Regions from separate parts of the Rhizobium sp. CRRU65 genome, predicted to be linked through region 1. Evidence: riboswitches for the same ligand, from Rfam matches in the RefSeq annotation. Region 1 holds a riboswitch; the other holds the start of a gene.

The links. A riboswitch is a leader RNA that binds a small molecule or an ion and turns the genes downstream of it on or off. The one in region 1 is predicted to bind thiamine pyrophosphate.
Region 2: linked by a shared signal. The riboswitch ahead of thiM (hydroxyethylthiazole kinase) and the one ahead of ACM5SV_RS08335 (YkoF family thiamine/hydroxymethylpyrimidine-binding protein) in region 1 are both predicted to bind thiamine pyrophosphate.

The regions. Positions count from the first base shown of each region.
Region 1 covers NZ_JBLYZH010000003.1:425,710-429,125, reverse strand. Annotated here, with positions in the region: gene ACM5SV_RS08350 (SDR family NAD(P)-dependent oxidoreductase) at 1-422, opposite strand, end outside; gene soxR (redox-sensitive transcriptional activator SoxR) at 545-1,009, opposite strand; gene ACM5SV_RS08340 (NADPH-dependent FMN reductase) at 1,092-1,688, shown strand; TPP riboswitch at 1,933-2,046, shown strand; gene ACM5SV_RS08335 (YkoF family thiamine/hydroxymethylpyrimidine-binding protein) at 2,037-2,645, shown strand; gene ACM5SV_RS08330 (ABC transporter permease) at 2,658-3,416, shown strand, end outside.
Region 2 covers NZ_JBLYZH010000002.1:306,513-309,928, reverse strand. Annotated here, with positions in the region: gene ACM5SV_RS04710 (acetamidase/formamidase family protein) at 1-143, shown strand, start outside; gene ACM5SV_RS04705 (ABC transporter ATP-binding protein) at 140-1,828, shown strand; TPP riboswitch at 1,972-2,068, shown strand; gene thiM (hydroxyethylthiazole kinase) at 2,119-2,922, shown strand; gene thiE (thiamine phosphate synthase) at 2,919-3,416, shown strand, end outside.

The sequences.
Region 1 (3,416 bases):
GCAGCGCCACCAGCCGCCTTCAATGCCGGCAGCAGCGCCCGCGTCAGCGCCACCACCGATGTCTGGTTGAGCCGCACGACCGCCTCATATTCTGCGTCGGTGAGTGTGGCGGCGGGAAAACGACCAAGCATGGTGCCGGCATTGTTGACGAGCACATCGACCTTATCGAAGAAGGCGAGAGTATCCTCGGCAAATTGCGCTGCGCCACCGACTGCAGAGAAATCGGCATTAAGCAGCAGCGCCCGTCTTTCGGATTCAGCCGTCAGCAGGAAATCCGGCAGGTCGCGTCCCGGCTTGCGCCCGGTATGGACGATCACCTTCGCGCCGCAGTCCAGGAACTGCCGGGCCACTTCAAGGCCGATGCCGCGGCCGGCGCCGGTCACCACAACATTGCGATTTTCGAACAGTCTGGGATGGAACACGAAGCCGTCCTCCTCGCGGACAGTGCCGCCGGTTGTGTCATTCGCCCTTAACATATGAGCGCGCCGACCGAAAGGAAGGCGCGCATCGATCTTTCCGGAAAGATGCACGTTCCTGCGGAAGACTAGTTTTCGGCCTCCAGAAGTCGCGCGCCCGGCCCTTCCTTGCCGAGCCGGTCACAGGGATTGCGCAACGGACAGCTTTCGATCGACAGGCAGCCGCAGCCGATGCAGCCGGTCAGACGGTCGCGCAGCAGGCTAAGCCGCCTGATTCGCGCGTCGAGATCATCCTTCCACAGCGCCGACAGCGTCTGCCAGTCGGCGACGGTCGGCGTGCGTCCCTGCGGCAGGGACGTGAACGCCGCTTGGATTTCCGAAAGCGGAATGCCGACACGCTGCGCCACCTTGATGATGCCGAGCCGGCGAAGCACATCGCGCCCATAGCGCCGCTGATTGCCACGGGAGCGGATGCTCGAGATCAGCCCCTTGGTCTCGTAAAAATGCAGTGCCGAGACGGCCAGGCCGCTGCGCTCCGCCACTTCGCCGACCGTCAGGAGCTTGCCGAGCGGCGCTGCCGGAATTGTATCCATTGCCTCTTGACCTCAATATTAGTTGAGGTTTTATAACCCTTGCTCCTGCAATCGTAAAGTCCAATCGCAATAAGGAGCACGCATGCAAACACCCACCAGGCTGGTTGTCATCTATGGAAGCACGAGAGAGGGCCGCATCTGCGACCGGGTGGTCAAATGGCTGACGCAGGAACTCGTCCGCTTCCCGCAATTCGATATCGATATCATCGATCCATTGAATTTCGCGCTGCCGTCTAACCGTGACATGGCGCACCCCGAAATCGGCAGGCTCGCCGGCCGGCTTGGCATGGCCGACGCCTTCATCATCGTCACGCCGGAATATAATCACAGCTTCACCGCCTCGTTGAAGTCGATCATCGATTTCTTCTTCGAGCCCTGGCAGGGCAAGCCGGTCGCCTTCGTTTCCTATGGCGGCATATCCGGCGGCCTGCGCGCCGTCGAACAGCTGCGGCTGGTCTTTGCCGAACTGCACGCCGTCACCATCCGCGATTCGGTCAGCTTTGCCGCACCTTGGAACCGCTTCGATCCAGACGGACGACTCGATAATCCCGCCGATGGAATGCGTTTGCTCGATCGGATGATGGCGAGGCTGGAATGGTGGACGCAGGCGCTCGTCACCGCCCGCAGCAATCGTCCCTATGCCGAAATAGAGCGCCGCGCGTCTTTTCAGACACGCTAAGGACGCTCTATCACTTTGAATCTGCTCATAATCCTTTCCGAAAATAGATTCCGATTTTCGGGGTTATGCGCTAGCCGCCTGAGCCAGAAAGCTCCGGTTCCGTTCCCGGCAGGTACGGAACCATTGGGAACACCCGGGCAGATCCTCCGCCCGGGTGTTTTCCGTCACATCCGGTTCATTCCGACCGCACGGACGGGTTCGCAATTTTGCGGTTGCGGGGAGAAAACCCCGGTGATAGTTTCCGCGCAAATAACAGGGGGGCTCCGTATTGCCGGGGCTGAGATGTGAGGCGCAAGCCTCTGGACCCTTCAAAGCTGATCTGGGTAATGCCAGCGGAGCGAGGTTCAGATGTTCTCAGGCGCACAAGTGTCACTCTATCCGATGTCCGACAATTTCGTCGGCATCATTCTCGATGCCGTCAAGGTGCTCGATCCCTATCGCGACCGGCTGCGCATCGAGACCGATGACATTTCCACACTGCTGGTCGGCCCGCCTGACATCCTCTTCGCCGCCATGCACGACCTTTTCGTCTCTGCCGCAAAGACCGGCGAGCATTGCGTGCTGTCCGCTGCGATTTCACGCGGCTGCCCCGGCGAGCCCGACGACGCCATCTGCGGCGTCAACCCCTCCCTCGGCCAGGCGGAGCCGCTTGCCGAGCGTATAACAGCCGCACTTGCCGCGGTTGAAACCACCGCCGAGACCGGACAGCCGACCGCTGCGCAATTCTCGCTCTACGTCATGGGAACCGGTACCCATATGGACGAGATCTACGGCTGCATCGACTTCCTGAAGCGCTCCGGCACCTTCGACCGCGCCAAGAATTTCTGTACCAGGCTCTCTGGCGATGCCGGCGCGGTCTTCGCCACCATTCGCGAGGCCTTCTATCGCTTCGGCGACCCCGAAGGACATGTGACCCTAGATGTCACGGTTTCCGCCAACAGCCCGACGAAGGCCTGAATTAGAACGCTGATGACACCGTCAAAACCATCGGAATCGCGCCTTGCCGCGCTCCGCGCCGCTCTCTACCGGGGCATACCCGCCTTGCTCGCCGGCTGCGCCTTCTTGGCGGCATGGGAACTCTATGTCGATCTCTCCGGCATCAAACCGTCCATCCTGCCGGCGCCGTCGCGTATCGTCATCCAGGGTTGGCTGAACCGCGAGGCGCTGATATCAAACACCTGGCCGACGCTCGGCGCGACACTCGGAGGTTTCGCCCTGTCGCTTGCCTTCGCCTTCGCCGCCTCGATCCTCATGGATTTCGTGCCCTTCATGCGCCGGGCATTGCTGCCGATCTTCATCGCCAGCCAGACCCTGCCGATGGTGGCGATCGCCCCCCTCGTCGTCCTCTGGTTCGGCTTCGGCCTATTGCCGAAGATCCTGCTGGTGGCGCTCGTCACCTTCTTCCCGCTGCTCGTCGCCTTGCTGCAGGGCTATGAATCGACTGACCGCGACATCGCCGAATTGCTGAATTCGATGAAGGCGAGCCGCTGGCGCATTTTCCGTCTGGCACGGCTTCCCTCCTCGCTGCCCTATTTCTTCGCCGGCCTGCGGATCTCGATCACCTATGCCGTCGTCGGCGCGATCTTTGCCGAATATGCCGGTGCCGCCCGCGGCCTCGGCATCTATATCCTCAACGCCAAGAACAACTTCCGACCCGATCTCGTGCTCGCCGCCGTCATCGTCAGCGCCGTGCTGACACTCTGCCTCTTCGGGTTGACGCTGATGATC
Region 2 (3,416 bases), on a different contig from region 1:
ATCTTCTCGGCGCCGAACACGGCATGAGCGCCGTCGATGCCTATCTGCTCTGCTCCGTCTGCGGCGATCTGCGCATCAGCGAGATCGTCGACCAGCCGAACTGGGTGGTTTCCTTCTACTTCCCGAGGATCGTGTTCTCGTGAACGAAGCCATGCCCGCCGCGGCACCGGTGCTCAGCCTTCGCAATCTGAGCGTTGATGCCCGCACCCCCGAAGGCCGCAAGCCGGTGCTCGAGGATGTCAGCTTCGAGCTTGCAAGCGGCGAAACGCTCTGCATCGCCGGCGAATCCGGCTCGGGGAAGTCGGTCACCTCGCTGTCGATCATGGGGCTCTTGCCGAAAGCCTCGCTGCGGGTCGCCTCCGGCAGCGTGCTGCTTGGCGAGCGCGACCTGCTCACGCTTTCCGACCGGGCGATGCGCAGCGTGCGCGGTGGCGATATCGCCATGGTGTTCCAGGAGCCGATGACCTCGCTCAACCCGGTCATGTCGGTCGGCAACCAGCTGACCGAGGCAATCCGCGCGCACCAGGGCAGCAACAATGCTGAGGCGGTGGCGCTGAAGATGCTCGATGCAGTGCAGATCACCGAGCCGGCCCGGCGGCTGAAGCAATATCCGCACGAGCTGTCCGGCGGCATGCGCCAACGGGTGATGATCGCCATGGCGCTCTCCTGCCGGCCGAAGGTGCTGATCGCCGACGAGCCGACGACGGCACTCGACGTCACCGTGCAGGCGCAGATCCTCAGACTGATGCGCGAGTTGAAGCGCGAATTCGGCGCCTCGATCATCCTGATCACCCATGACATGGGCGTCGTCGCCGAAATGGCCGACCGCGTCGTCATCATGCAGAATGGCAGGATCGTCGAGCAGGGAACGGCGCTCGCCATCTTCCAACGACCGAAGGAGGCCTATACCCAGCAATTGCTCGCCGCCGTCCCGCGGCTCGGCGCGCTTGCCGGCACCGACCGTCCGCCGCGCATCACGCAGCGCGCCGTCGAGACGCTGCATCCGGACCGCACGCCGGTTCTGAACGTGCGCGACCTCACCGTCACCTATGGCAGTGCCGCAAGCCGGTTTTTCAAGGGCAAGCCGCCGGTTGCAGCCGTCGAAGGCGTTTCCATCGATATCCTGCCGGGCGAAACGCTCGGCCTCGTCGGCGAAAGCGGCTCCGGCAAATCGACGACGGGCAAGGCCGTGCTCGGTCTCATCCCCTTCAAGGGCAATGTCCTGATCGACGGCCGCAATATCGCCGGCCTCAGCCAGCGCGAGATGCGGCCCGTGCGCCGCTCGGCGCAGATGATCTTCCAGGATCCCTATGCCTCGCTCGATCCGCGCATGGCCGTCGGCAAGGCGATCGGCGAACCGATGCTCATCCACGGCATCGGCAACCACAGCGAACGGCAGGACCGCGTCGCCGAACTGCTGCGGCGGGTCGGCCTGACACCCGATGCGGCGACGCGCTATCCGCACGAATTCTCAGGCGGCCAGCGCCAGCGCATCTGTATTGCCCGGGCCCTGGCACTGGAGCCGAAGCTGATCGTCGCCGACGAGAGCGTCGCAGCGCTTGACGTCTCGGTCCGCGCCCGGGTGCTCGACCTGCTGCTCGAACTGCAGGAGACGATGGGGCTCGCCTATCTCTTCATCTCCCACGACATGGCGGTGGTCGAGCGCATGTCGCACAACGTCGCCGTCATGCGCGCCGGCCGCATCATCGAAACCGGCACACGGCGGGATATCTTCGAAAACCCGAGAGATGACTACACCCGCGCGCTGATCGCCGCGGTTCCGATCCCCGATCCGGAGGTCTATCGCGGCAAGGAAGCGCATGCGTGATTGAAGGTTTGAGACTGACTAAAATGTCGACGAGGAGCGCCTCGTCGGCTGACCGCGTTTCGTAAAAGAGACGCGCGCCGCGTCGGTCGCAGGATTGTCATTTTCGGGGTGACATCAGCCCCGTTCTCTGCGAAAAAGAGCGCGATGAGAGACAGGGGCGCCCGTCGACAGACGGGCTGAGAAGCACCCTTCGAACCTGAACCGGATAATGCCGGCGGAGGGAGTCGCTCGGGGTCGCGGCATCGCCCGCACGAACCGCCCCGTGCCCGCCCCCGCCTGAAAGGGGCCATATGCAGACCAAGACCACACCCGGAGCGATGCTGAAGGCGATGCGCGAGAAGCCGCCGCTCGTTCAGTGCATCACCAATTACGTCGCCATGAACATTGCCGCAAATGTTCTGCTTGCATCAGGCGCCTCGCCCGCCATGGTGCATGCCGCTGAAGAAGCCGGCGAGTTCGCCGGGATCGCCAGTGCGCTGACCATCAATATCGGCACGCTGTCGACGCAATGGATCGACGGCATGCAGGCAGCGGCGAAGGCGGCGACATCCGCCGGCAAACCCTGGGTGCTCGATCCGGTCGCGCATTATGCGACGGCTTTCCGCCGTAACGCCGTCGCCGACCTCCTGGCGCTGCGTCCGACCATCATCCGCGGCAACGCTTCCGAAATTATAGCGCTGGCCGGCGGAGAGAGCCGCGGCCAGGGCGTCGACAGCCGCGACCCGGTCGAACAGGCGGAAGGTTCGGCGCGATGGCTCGCTGAGCTGCAGCGGGCGGTCGTTGCCGTTACCGGCGCGGTTGATTTCGTCACCGACGGCGAGCGGGCCGTGCGCATCGAAGGCGGATCGGCCTTGATGCCGCAGGTCACAGCGCTCGGCTGCTCGCTCACCTGCCTCGTCGGCGCCTTTGCCGCGACGGCACCTGAGGATATCTTCGGCGCGACGGTTGCGGCACTTGCAACCTTCGCCATCGCCGGCGAGGAGGCCGCACTTGGAGCGGCCGGGCCCGGCTCCTTCTCCTGGCGCTTCCTCGATGCGCTGGCCGCGCTCGACGCCGAAACGCTTGACGCCAGGGCAAGGATATCAGCGGCATGAAGGCTTTCGACCTTTCGCTCTATCTCGTCCTCGACCCCGATCTTTGCGCCGGGATCGGCATGGTCGAAACTGCGCGCCTTGCCATTGCCGGCGGCGCCACCATGGTGCAACTGCGCGTCAAACATGCCGGCACCATCGGGATGATCGAGACCGGCCGCGCCCTGAAACAGGCATTGGATGGAACCGGCGCCCTCCTCATCGTCAACGACGATGTCGAGGCGGCCATCGCCATCGGCGCTGACGGGTTGCATATCGGCCAGGAGGACATGGATGCGATGAGAGCGCGGACGATGATCGGCCCCGACATGATCCTTGGCCTGTCGGTCGAGAGCGAGGCGCTTGCGAACGCGGTCGACCCTGATCTCGTCGACTACACGGGCGTCGGGCCAGTGTTTGCGACGCCGACCAAGGCCGACCACAAGCAGCCGATCGGCTTTGACGGCCTTGCAAGGCTGGTGAAGGCCTCGCCGGTGCCGTCCGTCGCTATCGGCGGG